Regions from separate parts of the Shewanella amazonensis SB2B genome, predicted to be linked through region 1. Evidence: predicted binding sites of a transcription regulator. Region 1 holds the regulator's gene; each other region holds the start of a gene.

Region 1 (5,111 bases):
ACCTCAGCTCACTGACAGTGTGCAAAAACCTGATTACGTGGCAACCGACCTTCGCAGCATCAGCTACAACGCCGAGGGAAAATTAGAAAGCCGCGTCAGTGCCGCCTACATGGAACACTTCGATGGCGATGCACAAACCCTGTTTACCCAACCTGTCTACACCCTGTTCCCTGAAGATGGTCAGGGTGAATGGCGCCTCACCGCCAAAACCGGCAGACTGGACAAGGCCAGTGACAAAGTCATGCTCGAAGACGAAGTACTGATCGAAGCTCTGACCATAGACGAGCCTTTGCAGCAGCTCAATACCAGTTATCTGGAGTTGGATCTCAAGACGATGATCCTCACCTCCGACAAAGAAATTATAATCAGCGGCAATAACTTCCACTTGAGCGGCCATGGTCTCTATGCTGATCTCAATGCCAAAGAAGTTAAGCTCTTAAGCAAGATTAAGGGAACCTATGAACCTAAATAAGTCGCTCATTCTGGTGCTGCTTTGCACCTGCAGCGCTGTGGCTTTGGCCAACACCAAGTTTGATTTGAGCCAGGAAGTCAAAATTGCCGCAGCCAACAGTTATGCCGATCTGAAAAACAAGCGCATTGTATACGAAGGCCCGGTGACCCTGACCCAGGGCAGCCTGGTGCTTAAGGCGGGTGAACTGAGCTCTTTCACCGACGAGAAAAGCGGTAAACGCATTCTGCTCGCCAAGGGTAACCCTGCCACTTACAGTCAGCAGGTGGAAGATGGCCGCACAGTGCATGCCAGTGCTACGGAAATCAGCTACAACATCGACAGCCGTGTAATGAGCCTCAAAGGCAACGCCAAGGTCGAGCAGGATGGCAGCCAGGTGAGCGCCGACTCCATCGTTTACGATATCGAAAAGCAGCAGCTCACGTCCCAAAGCAGCGGTAAAAAAGACGACCGGGTTATCACCATCATCAAGCCCGAAAATTACCAGCAGGATCTGCAGGATAAAGTTAAGACAGAGCAACCCCAGCAAGAGAAGCAGCAATGACCCAACTGACCCTGAAGGCCAGTAACCTCGCCAAGAGTTACAAAAACCGCCAGGTTGTCAAAAACGTCAGCCTCACCGTCAATACCGGCCAGGTGGTCGGCTTGTTGGGCCCCAATGGTGCCGGTAAAACCACCACCTTTTATATGGTGGTGGGTCTGGTACAGAGTGACAAGGGCAGCATACACATCAATGATGATGACCTGACGCTGGATCCCATGCATCTGCGGGCACGCAAGGGCATTGGCTATCTGCCACAGGAAGCCAGCATCTTTCGCAAGCTGTCGGTGCGCGACAACATCATGGCCGTGTTGCAGATGCGTAAAGAGCTGAACACCGATGAGCGTGAAGAGGCCTTGGAGCAACTGCTGGAAGAGTTTCACATCACCCACATTCGTGACAATCTGGGCATGTCACTCTCAGGTGGCGAACGTCGCCGGGTCGAGATAGCCCGGGCGCTCGCCGCAAACCCCAGATTTATCCTGTTGGATGAACCTTTTGCCGGGGTAGACCCCATTTCCGTTATCGACATCAAAAAGATCATCGAGCAATTGAAGAATCGTGGCCTTGGTGTGCTTATCACCGACCACAACGTGAGAGAAACCCTCGATGTGTGCGAAAAAGCCTATATCGTCAGCCATGGCGATTTGATTGCCGAAGGCACTCCTGCCGAAATCCTCGACAATCAGCAGGTGCGTGCAGTGTACTTGGGTGAGCAATTCAGGCTATAGTTAATTAACAAAGCCCCCTTCTCATATCCGGATAATCAGGGTGGTAAATCACCGGATAACCTGATAGAAAAGCTTTCTACCTGAATAATTTAGTGAAGGATTCGCAGTACAATGAAAGCGTCGCTCCAGCTAAAACTGGGACAACAACTCACAATGACGCCACAGTTGCAGCAGGCCATTCGTCTGCTTCAACTCTCTTCGCTTGAACTGCAACAGGAAATTCAGCAAGCCCTCGACGCCAACCCACTGTTGGAGCTGGACGACGAACTGGGCAGCGATCAGTTTGATGCCGACGGCGGCGATAAAGAATTTGATGACCAGTTCAGCCAGGAGTCCGTCTCAAACGACACCACGGACAGTGCCTCGCTGGAAACCTCAGACGCCATCAATCAGCAGTCCATGCCGGACGAGCTCCCGATGGATACCACCTGGGATGAAGTCTTTACGGCTGCCCCCGTGTCTGGCCCCGGGATCCGTGGCGAAGATGATATGCCGTTTCAGGGCGAAACCAGCGAAGGCCTCTACGAACATCTCGAATGGCAAAAAAATCTCACCCCTTTTTCCGATACCGATCTGGCCATTGCCACTGCCATCATAGATGCCATCGATGACAAAGGTTACTTGACCCAAAGCCTGGAGGAAATTCTCGAGGCCGTGGGCGATGACGAAGTGGAGCTTGACGAAGTTGAGGCCGTGCTCAAACGCATTCAACACTTCGACCCAATCGGGGTGGCTGCCCGTGATTTGGCAGAGTGCCTGCTCATTCAACTTGGGCAGTTTCCGGCGGATACCCCCCACCTGGACAACGCCAAGCTGCTTATCCGTGACCATTTGGACTTGATTGCCAACCGCGACTTCCGCACCCTGATGCGAAAAACACGCCTCAAGGAAGAAGAACTCAGAGACGCAATCGTCCTTATTCAGGGGCTGAATCCCCGTCCCGGTGAGTCGGTGACCAGCACCAAGGACGAGTATGTTATTCCGGATGTCTCGGTCAGTAAAAAAAATGGCCGTTGGGTTGTAGAGCTTAATCCCGATTGTATGCCTAAACTGAGTGTGAACCAGCAATATGCCGCCATGGCGCGCACCAGTCGCAACCAGGCTGACAGCCAGTTTATCCGCGGGCATTTGCAAGAGGCCAAGTGGTTTATCAAGAGCCTGGAGAGCCGCAACGACACCCTGCTGAAAGTCGCCAATTGCATAGTGCAGTTCCAGCAGGGCTTTTTTGAGTATGGTGAAGAAGCCATGAAACCCATGGTGCTCAACGATATCGCCGAAGCGGTAGAGATGCACGAATCCACCATCTCACGGGTCACTACCCAAAAATACATGCATACCCCAAGGGGTATCTTTGAACTCAAGTATTTTTTCTCCAGCCACGTCGGGACCGAAGATGGCGGAGAATGCTCATCTACTGCCATCCGCGCCTTTATCAAGAAACTGGTGGCAGCAGAAAATCAGAAGAAACCATTGAGCGACAGCAAAATGGCGGAACTTCTGGCAGAACAAGGAATCAACGTTGCTAGACGCACCATCGCCAAATACCGAGAGGCGATGTTGATCCCACCGTCAAACCAACGTAAGAGTTTATAACCCACCCAAGGTCTTTGGAGGAAAGTGTCTATGCAAATCAATCTGACTGGGCATCATATCGAAATCACTGATTCACTGCGTAACTACGTAGAGAGCAAGTTCTCCAAGCTTGAACGTCATTTCGAACAGATCAATAATGTCCACGTTGTTCTCAATGTTCAGAAATTGCAGCAAATCGCAGAAGCCAAGCTTCACCTCAACGGTGGCGAGGTATTCGCCACTTCAGAACATGAAGACATGTACGCCGCCATTGACGCCCTAATTGATAAATTGGACCGTCAGGTTATTAAACACAAAGAGAAACTGACCAAACATTAACGATGGAACTAAGTACCATCCTGGCGCCGGAGTGCACTAGCTGTGCCACTCCGGGCAGCAAGAAAAAGGTGCTGGAGCTGATTAGCGATCTCGCTGCTGCCCAGAATCCCTCCCTCTCGTCTCAAGAGATATTCGAAAGCCTGCTGGCCCGTGAAAAAATGGGTAGCACAGGTATTGGTAATGGTATTGCCATTCCCCATGGACGCCTTGGCACTATAGATAAGCCCTTAGCTGTGCTGATCAAGTGTGAAGAAGCCATTGGTTATGACGCCATTGACAAGCAACCTGTGGACATTCTGTTTGCCTTGCTGGTGCCGTCGGACCAGTGTCAGCAACATCTCAGCACCCTGGCCGCTATGGCCGAAAAGCTGAATGACAAGCAGATCCTCAAGCAGCTGCGTAAAAGCCACGATGAAAAGGAACTTTACCAGGTAATCATCGGATGAAACTCGTTATAGTCTCCGGGCGCTCTGGCTCCGGAAAGTCGGTAGCCCTCAGGGTACTGGAAGACTTGGGCTACTACTGCGTCGATAATTTGCCATTACAGCTGATTGGGCCCTTGCTTGCCCAGCTTAAGGGTAATAACGACAAGGTCGCCATCAGCATCGATATCCGCAATATGCCGGAGCAGGAAAAGGCCCTCGAAAAAGAGCTGGCAAGGCTCCCCGAAGGCGTCGAACTCACCAGCTTTTTCCTCAATTCCAGCGACAAGGTGCTGCTCAAACGCTACAGTGAAACCCGCCGTTTGCACCCCCTGTCCCGCAGCAAGGTCTCATTGCAGGAAGCTATCAAGCTCGAAGGCAAAATGCTGGCGCCCATTTCCAATATGGTCGACCACTTCATCGATACCTCCAATCTGAATGTCTATGAACTGGCTGATGCTGTCAGGCAGATACTACTTGGTCGCACAGACAAAGAGCTGGTGATCATCTTCGAATCCTTTGGTTTCAAGCACGGCATGCCCACAGAAGCAGACTTCATGTTTGATGCCCGCTTCTTGCCCAATCCCCATTGGGAACCCGAGCTGAGGCCCCTCACTGGCCTCGATGAGCCGGTTAAGCTGTTTTTGGAACGTCAGGTGCTGGTCAACAAGTACATCTGGCAAATCGAAAACCTGCTGGAAACCTGGTTGCCCCACCTGGAGCGTAACAATCGCAGCTACCTCACCATTGCCATTGGCTGCACCGGTGGTCAACACCGTTCTGTGTATATTGCCGAGCAGCTTGCCAAGCGCTTCGCCAACTCTCACCACAAGGTTGAGGCCCGCCATCGGGAACTGAATGCCAAAGCTTGAACGTGACGTCACCATAGTCAATAAACTGGGCCTGCATGCCCGCGCTGCCACCAAGCTGGCGGTATTGGCGTCGGAATTCAAGGCCAGCGTGACGCTGGTTCAGGGCGCCAAACAGGCTTCGGCCGCCAGCGTGCTGGGTCTCCTGATGCTCGAATCCGGAATGGG
Region 2 (5,111 bases), 880 kb from region 1:
GGTAGATGAAACGGCACAGGTGATGGATGCCCTCGGCCTGATTAAACAGGCCATAGGTCAGATAAATGATATGAACCTGCAAATCGCAACCGCGACTGATGAACAGAGTGCCGTGATTGCGGAGCTGAATGAAAATATTAATAGAATCAATGAGATTTCAGTAGAAAACCTGTCCAAGAGTGAAACTGTTGGTCACACCAGTGACCGGATTGCAGAAGACTCCAGGCAGATGGCGCAGTTGATCGCGGTATTTAAGGTGTAACGGCTCGAATTCACCGCTCGCCCGCCCCGTGCAGCCCAGTAGCCTTTCTGGCGCGAGGGAAGGAGCGAGCGGTGATTGATGATCGCCCCTTTTGGGGAGGACTCAGAAACCCACCTCAAGTGTTATGTCCCCCCAACATCTAATCAGCAAAGACTCCGGCCTTGGGTCATTACCCCGACAGGACGGGACTTAGAGAGAGTGAGTCACCATGGTCGACCTAAGGTGAGCCCTCAGCATATTTCCTGAGATGCGGTATTTTAACAAACACATTGCTCAAGCTGGTAGCCAAGCTGAAGGTCACGCCAATTTCAGGCATATCCCCGCAAGTGACCGTCGACTGCAAGGATGCTGTCGTCGAGCTTACTTGGATGTGCTTGCAGCGTGTCACTTGGGGGGGATTTACGAAAGCCCACTGCAGGTGATTGATTACACCCCACACCGGAAGTTGTAACCAAAAAAGAGATAACCACCGTGCAAGCGGTAGATAGGCGTTACAGTTAACACAAAAGGCTCTGTCAGCGAGTAAAGAAGCGGAATTGAATCATCGGAGTCGACAGAGAAAAGAGGAACTGAAAGAAAAGCTTGAAACTTGTGCAAGCAGTCACAAGCAGAAGTGACTGGTCTCCCCACAGGGACTCGAACCCCGATCGGTCGCTTAGGAGGCGACTGCTCTATCCTGTTGAGCTATAGGGAGACCCGCTGATTATACCTATTTTACCTTTGATTAAAAGTCTTGATATTTAACTGGTTAATTCTTGTTCTGCCCGGTTTTTATCGCAATATCGCTTACCTGGATGTTGTCGACGCTGCCAAGACCAGAGAGTTCGGCGCGGGCACTGTCTTCGGTGATCTGGGTTATGCTGATGGTTGTTTTAGTGTTGTTCCCGGTGGCGCGGGTCTCGTTTAGCCTGTCTGGAATGTGTTTGGCGAGCACGACTGCGAGTTCATCCCCCACCTTGATGCCATGACGGCGGCCCAAATTCAGGATCAGGGTTTGCCCCTGCCTGGCAACAATTTGCCCCAGTACAGGTCGGCACAGCAGTGCCTTGTCGAGTTCTTTTATCGCCTGTACCAGCAGTTTATCCACCGCCATGCCGTAGGCGGAGCGCCAGAATCTGTCATGGGCAGGAGAGACCTGCTCAGTACGCTCAAACTCCCAGGGAGCAGAGGTGTTGAACTCGTCACGCCAGATAATTTCGCCACTGATCCCCTGGAACAGGGTGAGGGTAAGGGCAAATTGGCGCTCGGGAGCGTCTGTTATCAGACCAAAATAGCTGCTCTGTGCAGGTTCGGTAGAGACATCGGTGATCTGCGGGACCAACACGTATTGGCTGTCGCTTGCCATGGCAAGGTAACCCGGCAAACGATAGCCGGGGGCGGCAAGTTGTCTTGCGTCCAAATCAAGCCGTGCGCCCGGTCGCAAGTTGGCGAAGGCCGCGCCTGAGGTACTGTCCAGTCTGCGGGCGAGCTGCTGGGATACGGCTGCTCCCAGACTGTTTATCTGCCCCTGTGCCAATTGGCTGCGGTGACTCACTGCCGCTTCCGGCAATAAGATTGCGGCTTTCAGATGTGTACTCTGGCACTGACTTTGAGGCGCTTCCATCAGCTCGACCCGCAATTGTACCCGTAAGCGGTTGTTTTCAATCTGCTCACTGATGAGTTGTACGGGCCCGGTCATCAGTTGTTGCATCAGCTGGGTGCTGGTATCAATGAGATGGCCATCGACCATATGTTGACTGGATTCAATGCTGACACCTGCTTGCAGGCTTGCATAGCTGACGGCCTGTTCTATCGCTTCTGCACGTGCTTTGGTGATGTTGCCATTCACAATCACAGCCTCGCCCTGAGCCGTCACCCAGTCGGCTTGTGCCTGAATGCTCACAAGGAGCGCACTGAATACAAGGGCGGATTTTATCAATCCCATATGCCTGTCCTGCCACATCTCAAAGGGTTGAGGTTTCCATCCGTCGATGTCTTTGGCACAAGGCGTGCAAGCCACTTTATGTTGCCGCGGCACTGGTTTGAGACTGGATGGTTCTGTCGTGGTATGGGCTAAGCAAGTTACGTGCCGCCATCGGCATTCCCTCAGGTGGGATTATGGAGTTTTGAAGTAAAGTAATTGCCACAGTTGCCGATAGTTGTGTAATGGATTGGAAAACCTGGTACTGGGTTCTCTTATTAACTTATATTAAATCATGGAGTTGACTCTATGAAGGCGCGAATGTTCACAACTCTGGCACTCGCTTTTGTCTGGTTGCCCGCAATGGGACAACCCAAAGTTCCCCAGAGTGTATCCTATGGGAACGAAGGCTATCCTCAACGGGAGCAAGTCAATGTTCTGGCACAGCAGATAGTCAATGAGCTACTGCTGACCAATGACGTACTTTCCTCCACCGATCCCATCGTGGTTGCGACACCGGTTAACGTGGATGACATGGTCCATAGTGGCAGTTTCGCTCGCCAGCTACAGCAGGGAATGATGGCGGCGCTTCACGCCCGGTATTTTAACGTAGTGGATACCGCCATTAGCCAAACCCTGAGAGTTACAGAGCAAGGGGACTTGTTGCTGAGCCGCGATTGGCAAAAGCTGCGGGACACTGCCCAGACCCAGCATGTGCTGGTGGCCACTTACAGCCTGGGACGTGATGGCATGACAGTAAACAGTCGCCTGGTCGACATTGCCAATAACCGGGTGGTGGCAGCCTCACAATCGTTCAGTCGTCCGGGCGATCTCAGAGATTACCTGGGTTACTCTCAGCAAGTGGTCTCCAAAGACGGGCTATTGTATCGCTATGAAGCGCCTGGATTGGACAGAGTCACTCTGCTTGGAGAAGACAAATGAAAAAGTGGATTTACACCTGTTTGGCGTTGGTGTTTTTAGCCGGTTGTGCAAGCAGTGATGACCGTTATGTACAGTGGGAAACAGAGGCGCCTGCCAGTTTTCCCAAGTTGACCGCTATTGGTTACGCGCCTTTGGCAACCCAACCCGCCAAAACCCAGGCCGAAAAGGTGTTAATGGCGATGCAGGCCTCCAAACTTGCGGCATACCGAGAGCTGGCAGAGCAGGTTTACGGTCAAAAAATCAGTGCCGGCGCCAGCGTGAATGATTGGGCCATGGGCAGTGACAGCATTAAAGCGTCAGTATCGGGCGTGATAAGAGGAGCCAGAGTGGTCAAGGCTTATCCAGTTGGCGAGCATTATGTGACTGAGCTGGAACTGGATTTTGCTCGTGTGTGGGATATCTATCAGCAGCAGAATCGTCCCTCGAAGGTGAAGGAAGTGACTTACTTTTAAGGTGGACATCCCTGTTGATGGTAACCGCGTTGTAAAAAAAGCCCCTGAGAATGGGGCTTTTATATTGGGCGTTTTGTAGGGTATTTCGCCTGGGGGCGCAGGTAGAAACGAAGTGTGTATGGCCCGGGCGCATCAAACTTCGATGCTGCTGCCCAAGGTAGAGATGGTCGATGTTTTACCCTTATCCGTGTAGGTAAGAGAACTTGCGTTACGACTTACCTGTAGCGCCTGTGCCAGTCGGTTAACACTGGCCTGACTGTGCTCGATGAGCTGCGCGTTGGCTTCGTTTTCGTGCTTACAGCGTGCAAGTGTGTGTTGTATCGACTCTACCTTGGCTGCCAGGGCGTTATCGCTTGTCAGCAGGCTGTGACCTGGATGAGCCGCCATTGCATCATCATTTTGCTTCAGTCGTAACAGGGCAGATGACTTGTGCTCTGCGATGGCCATCAGCTCAGAAGCGTTTTGGGCAATCAAGGCTGCACGTTCAGCTGCCATAGCGGCCAGAAGTTGCTCCAGCAGGCTTTGTTGCGCATCGAGCAACTGATTGAGTTCATTGACGTGGTCCATGGTGTTGCATCCCGGTTTTATTGACATCAGGGGTAGTAATAAATGAATGCAAAAAGCCGGCCATAATCAAATGGCCGGCTTTGGATGTTTCCCAATCCGTGCTGAAAATCAGGCGTCGCGGCCCAATTCCTGTAATTCTGCTTCAAAGCTGGCGATATTGGCCGCGAGCTTCTCAGGGTCAATTTTATAACGCCCTTCCGCTATGGCTTGCTTGATTTCGGCCACTTTCTTTTGGTCAACTTCAGGCAGAGAAGACAGCTTTGACTGCACGCTTTGCAATTGCTGAGCCTGACTGGTGATCATCACCGAGTCGGCCTTTTGAGGTACCTGTGGCTGCGCGGTTTGAGCTGCCGATGCCTGGGCAGTGCGGGCACTGGTCAGTGGACTGCTGGTGTTGCCGACGCGGTTGGACGCGGCATTGTTTTTGGGTAATTCGATGGCCATTTCGGGCTCCAGTGTCACGGATTTGGGTTTCTTGTGATTATTATCGGCCGCAGCCAGCAAAGCTTTAGGGTATTTTACATTTTGACTTCCACTTCGCCAACGCCAATGACAGTAGCCTCTAATACCCTGTCTGAATTGATATTTTTAATCCTAATCCTATCGCCTTCGTTTCCATCGGCCAAGGCCTCTCCCTGGGTTTTTATCTCAAAGCTGGCCGATTTTGCGTATATGGTTACTGCATCTCCCTTGCACACAAAACACAGGTTGTCGGCAAAAATGGGGGCGTCCTGAGGGATCCGGCGCTTCACCCGAGACCCATAGAGGGGCTGTAAGTGCGAAAACTGTTGGCCACGCAGCAGTGTTTTGTCGACATATCTGACTTCTATGCTCTCTGCGTCCAGTAAATCACCATTACCGAGCGGGCGTTTAGCCACCACCACAGGGAAAAGCACTTCTGCGCGTACTGAAAGGTACATCTGCCAAGGATAGTCCAGATCCGGGCTAACACAGCTGATGCGCACCGTATTGTTTCGGGAAATAGGTC
Region 3 (5,111 bases), 380 kb from region 1:
TCAGCTTTAACGGTGCAACCGGCCAGTTTGTCTCCAGCGCCAACGACAGCGATGGTCAACTGGTAAGCTGGCAGTGGAGTTTTGGTGATGGCAGCAGCGCCAGCGGTGCCAATGTCAGCCACACTTACAGCCAGTCTGGCCGTTACACGGTTTCGCTTACTGTCACCGATGATGATGGCGCCAGTGCAACCAGCAGCCAGAGCGTCGATATGACGGTGCCAGAGCCGCCACAGGGCGACATTGAGCTCACGGTAACCAAGGCCACCAAATCGCGTCTTGGCAGTGTTTATGTGGCGCTGAGTTGGGACACTGGCTCCGGCGATTACCGGGTGCTGCGTGATGGCGTACAAATTGGCACAAGCAGCCGCAGCAGCTATACCGACCGCTTTAAAGTCGGCAAAAATGAGGCTGTCTCGGTAAGCTATCAGGTATGTGACAACAGCAATGCCTGCTCGCAAATGGTGCAGGTAAATCTGTAAAAACAAAAACCCCCGGCAAGCCGGGGGTTTTCATTAGTCCATTATCAGGGATTAGCCCTGACGGCTGGCACGCTTACGGTCGTTCTCAGTCAGGAACTTCTTACGTACGCGGATGCTCAGCGGAGTCACTTCTACCAGCTCGTCATCATCGATGAACTCCAGCGCCTGTTCCAGGGTCATCTGGATGTGCGGAGTCAGCACCTGAGCCTCGTCGGTACCAGAGGCGCGCATGTTGGTCAGCTGCTTGCCCTTGAGGCAGTTTACGGTCAGGTCGTTTGAACGGCTGTGGATACCGATCACCTGGCCTTCGTACACTTCAGCGGCATGGCCAATCATCAGACGACCACGATCCTGCAGACCGAACAGGGCGAAGGTCAGAGCCTTACCGGTAGCATTGGAGATCAGTACACCGTTGTTACGCTGACCGATGTCGCCACCCTTGTATGGACCGTAGTGGTCGAACGTGTGGTACAAAAGACCGGTACCAGAGGTCGCAGTCATAAACTCGGTTTGGAAACCAATCAGGCCACGGCTTGGGATAACAAAGTCGATACGGACACGACCTTTGCCGTCCAACTGCATGTCTTTCATGTCAGCCTTACGGGTACCCAGCTTTTCAATCACAGTGCCCTGATGATCTTCTTCCACGTCAACGGTCAGCTGCTCGTATGGCTCGCACTTCTCACCGTCGATTTCCTTGATGATTACTTCCGGACGGGATACCGCCAGCTCGTAACCTTCACGGCGCATGTTTTCAATCAGGATAGACAGGTGCAGTTCACCACGGCCAGACACGCGGAAACGGTCAGGGCTGTCGGTTTCTTCTACACGCAGGGCCACGTTGTGTACCAGTTCCTGTTGCAGACGTTCAAGAATGTTACGTGAAGTCACGTACTTACCTTCTTTACCGGCAAACGGAGAGGTATTTACCTGGAAGGTCATGGTCAGGGTTGGCTCGTCTACAGACAGAGGAGGCAGAGCCTCAACGTTACCTGCGGCACAGATGGTGTCAGAAATCTTCAGCTCACCCAGACCTGTGACGGCAACGATGTCACCGGCGTTGGCGGTGGCCACTTCGTGACGCTCAAGGCCCATGTAACCCAGTACCTGGCCGATTTTACCGTTACGGGTTTTACCGTCGGCACCGACAACAGTGACCTGCTGGTTGGTTTTGACGCTACCGCGCTTGATACGGCCTACGCCGATAACGCCCACGTAGCTGTTGTAGTCCAGCTGAGAGATCTGCATCTGGAAGGCGCCTTCGGCGTCAGCATCCGGAGGAGACACTTTTTCAACGATGGTCTGGAACAGAGGAGTCATGTCTTCGCTTGGCTCATCGGGATCCAGAGTGGCAAAGCCGTTCAGGGCCGAGGCGTATACGATAGGGAAGTCCAGCTGTTCGTCGGTGGCACCCAGATTGTCGAACAGGTCAAATACCTGATCTATTACCCAATCAGGACGGGCGCCCGGACGGTCAACTTTGTTGATAACCACGATAGGCTTGAGGCCCTGGGCAAATGCCTTCTTGGTTACGAAACGGGTTTGCGGCATTGGGCCATCAACGGCATCCACCAGCAGCAATACAGAGTCCACCATAGACAGTACACGCTCAACCTCACCACCGAAGTCGGCGTGGCCGGGTGTGTCTACGATGTTAATACGGTAGTCATTCCACTTGATGGCAGTGTTCTTCGCCAGAATGGTGATGCCACGCTCTTTTTCCAGGTCATTGGAGTCCATCACGCGCTCGGTGGCTTCGCCACGGCTTTCCAGGGTGCCGGACTGGGAGAGCAGCTTGTCAACCAGGGTGGTTTTACCATGGTCAACGTGGGCAATAATGGCGATGTTACGCAAATTTTCTAACACGGTTAGCCTCTTACCATCTTGTTTCAGTGTGCGATGTTCCTATATGGGCGCGCCCAGGAACGGCCGGATTTGTTGCCGGCGGGGGTGGGAATATGACGTTTTTCTGAACTATTCCCCAGCCCCTTGCGTTAAAAAGCGTGCCATTCTACTCTAGCAGCGTCCTCACGGACAGGATTATTTTTTGGCCGTTTGGGAGAGCCAGGCCTTGCCCGACTGCACCTTTATCATGCACAGCCACAGAGTGCGCACCAACATTGTGCGCAGCATGCCCCGATTTGGTGCAAGACCTGTCCATTCTGGCCACCAGCTAAACACCATTTCTCTTATAATCAGCAAGTTATCATCTTGGCACGTTACTGGCTTTATCTGTGCCAAGTTTCGGTGCAGCCTGCAAAAGCCACCACCGACAAAAGTAATGATAGTAAGGGAAGACCCTTTACCCTACCGGAGACTCAAGCATGTCAGTTGAAAATGTGTTGAAGCAGTTGAAAGACCTGGAAGTGAAGTTCGTGGATCTGCGCTTTACCGATACCAAGGGTAAAGAACAGCACGTGTCTATTCCAACGCATCAGGTAGACGCCGACTTCTTTGAAGACGGTAAAATGTTCGACGGCTCATCCATCGCCGGTTGGAAAGGTATCAACGAATCTGACATGGTACTGATGCCAGATGCGACCACCTTCGTGCTGGATCCTTTCACCGAAGAAACCACTGCCATCATCCGCTGTGACATCCTCGAGCCAGGTACCATGACCGGTTACGACCGTGACCCACGCTCCATCGCCAAGAAGGCCGAAGAATACCTGCGCGCCACCGGCATCGCCGACACAGTGCTGATGGGTCCTGAGCCAGAATTCTTCCTGTTCGACGACGTACGTTTCGGCACCGACATGAGCGGCACCTTCGTGAAGATCGACGCCAAAGAAGCCGCCTGGAACTCAAGCACCAGCTACGAAGATGGCAACACCGGTCACCGTCCATTCGTGAAAGGCGGTTACTTCCCGGTTGCTCCGGTTGACTCTTCTCAGGACCTGCGCTCTGCCATGTGTCTGGTACTGGAAGAAATGGGTCAGGTAGTTGAAGCCCACCACCACGAAGTGGCCACTGCCGGTCAGAACGAAATCGCCACCCGTTTCAATACCCTGACCAAGAAAGCCGACGAAATCCAGATCCTGAAGTACGTGGTGCACAACATGGCCCACGCTTACGGCAAGACTGCTACCTTTATGCCTAAGCCAATCGTTGGCGACAACGGATCTGGTATGCACGTTCACCAGTCTCTGGCCAAAGATGGCGTTAACCTGTTTGCTGGCGACAAGTACGGCGGTCTGTCTGAAACTGCCCTGTACTACATTGGCGGTATCATCAAGCACGCCCGCGCCCTGAACGCTTTCACCAACCCAAGCACCAACTCTTACAAGCGTCTGGTACCACACTTCGAAGCCCCGGTAATGCTGGCTTACTCAGCCCGTAACCGCTCTGCTTCTATCCGTATCCCAGTGGTACCAAGCCCTAAAGGCCGTCGTATCGAGACCCGCTTCCCAGACCCAACTGCCAACCCATACCTGGGTTTCGCGGCTCTGCTGATGGCTGGTTTGGACGGTATCCAGAACAAGATCCACCCTGGCGATGCCATGGATAAGGACCTGTACGATCTGCCAGCCGAAGAAGCGGCCGAGATCCCAACTGTAGCCGAGTCTCTGGACGTGGCACTGGCGGCTCTGGATGCAGACCGCGAGTTCCTGACCAAGGGTGGCGTATTCAGCAACGACTTCATCGACTCTTACATCCGTCTGAAGACTGCTGAAGCCGAGCGCGTGAACCGCACCACTCACCCACTCGAGTTCGAAATGTATTACAGCCTGTAATACCCTGCAAAACCGTCCCTTTATCTGCGGTTAGCAGATAAAGTTGGCGGAAAACAAAAAAGACGCCCCGGACTCAGGTCCGGGGCGTCTTTTTTGGGCTTATGACAACCAAGACAACTATGTCGCCTCCACCGTGCCATGCGCCTTACAGTGCGCCTCGTACGCACTCAATAAAACGCTGTATATCGGCCTCATCGTTATAGAGATGCGGTGATACGCGCATACCGTAGCGACGATTGTCGACGCTGATACCGGCATCATTGAGGGCGGCCATCACCGCTGCAGTGCTGTCTCCGAATTGCAAAATGGCAGTACCGCTGCGGCTTTGTGCCTGCAAAGGGCCTGCACCATACTGGTGCAGCTCATTATAAAGCATTGAAACCAAAGCCTGATTATGCGCTCTCACCTTGTCGGCACCCAGGGTCGCAAACCAGCCAATGCTGTGTGCGCCAATCACATAAGGCGCCACAGAGGGGGTCCCACCCCAAAATCGCAGCGCCGACGGATGGTAGCGAAAGTCGTGAATATTGAACTCAAAGGGGTTTTCATGGGAAAACCAACCCACATCCACAGGCTCGCATTCCGCAAGCCTTTCGGGATTCACCCACAGGTAGGCAGCGCCCGGCCCGGAGCAGAGCCACTTCACCGCCGAGCCAATCAGAAAGTCAGGTGCCAGCTGAGCCAGTGATAAGGGCACGGCCCCCGCCGACTGGGCCACATCCACCAGAGTCAAGCTCCCCAGCTCACGACAACGCGGAACCAGCGCTTCCACTGGTGACAAGGCTCCAAGGTTGGAATACGCATGGCTGATAAACACCAGATCCAGTCCCGGGGTTAAATACGCCTCCCAGGCATTGGCATCTGTAATATCGATACCCGCTGGAATGAATTCCAGACG

Evidence for each region. Region 1 encodes sigma-54, which starts transcription at its own class of promoters, with help from an activator protein. Its sites were predicted from a motif close to GTTGGCACGNNNNTNGNNT; they were not measured.
Region 2: SAMA_RS12170 (flagellar assembly protein FlgT) is a predicted target of sigma-54. The motif match lies at 2,317-2,335, and genes of this name have one in related genera.
Region 3: glnA (glutamate--ammonia ligase) is a predicted target of sigma-54. The motif match lies at 2,690-2,708, and genes of this name have one in related genera.

Annotation. Positions count from the first base shown of each region.
Region 1 covers NC_008700.1:3,661,655-3,666,765, forward strand. The annotation lists gene lptC (LPS export ABC transporter periplasmic protein LptC) at 1-472, shown strand, start outside; gene lptA (lipopolysaccharide transport periplasmic protein LptA) at 459-1,013, shown strand; gene lptB (LPS export ABC transporter ATP-binding protein) at 1,010-1,741, shown strand; gene SAMA_RS16110 (RNA polymerase factor sigma-54) at 1,853-3,334, shown strand; gene hpf (ribosome hibernation promoting factor) at 3,365-3,652, shown strand; gene ptsN (PTS IIA-like nitrogen regulatory protein PtsN) at 3,655-4,098, shown strand; gene rapZ (RNase adapter RapZ) at 4,095-4,946, shown strand; gene SAMA_RS16130 (HPr family phosphocarrier protein) at 4,933-5,111, shown strand, end outside.
Region 2 covers NC_008700.1:2,786,356-2,791,466, reverse strand. The annotation lists gene SAMA_RS12180 (methyl-accepting chemotaxis protein) at 1-262, shown strand, start outside; tRNA gene SAMA_RS12175 (tRNA-Arg) at 881-956, opposite strand; gene SAMA_RS12170 (flagellar assembly protein FlgT) at 1,011-2,186, opposite strand; gene SAMA_RS12165 (FlgO family outer membrane protein) at 2,484-3,104, shown strand; gene SAMA_RS12160 (LPP20 family lipoprotein) at 3,101-3,556, shown strand; gene SAMA_RS12155 (flagellar protein FlgN) at 3,689-4,123, opposite strand; gene flgM (flagellar biosynthesis anti-sigma factor FlgM) at 4,232-4,567, opposite strand; gene flgA (flagellar basal body P-ring formation chaperone FlgA) at 4,642-5,111, opposite strand, start outside.
Region 3 covers NC_008700.1:4,041,932-4,047,042, forward strand. The annotation lists gene SAMA_RS17765 (M20/M25/M40 family metallo-hydrolase) at 1-479, shown strand, start outside; gene typA (translational GTPase TypA) at 531-2,345, opposite strand; gene glnA (glutamate--ammonia ligase) at 2,804-4,213, shown strand; gene SAMA_RS17780 (aminotransferase class V-fold PLP-dependent enzyme) at 4,359-5,111, opposite strand, start outside.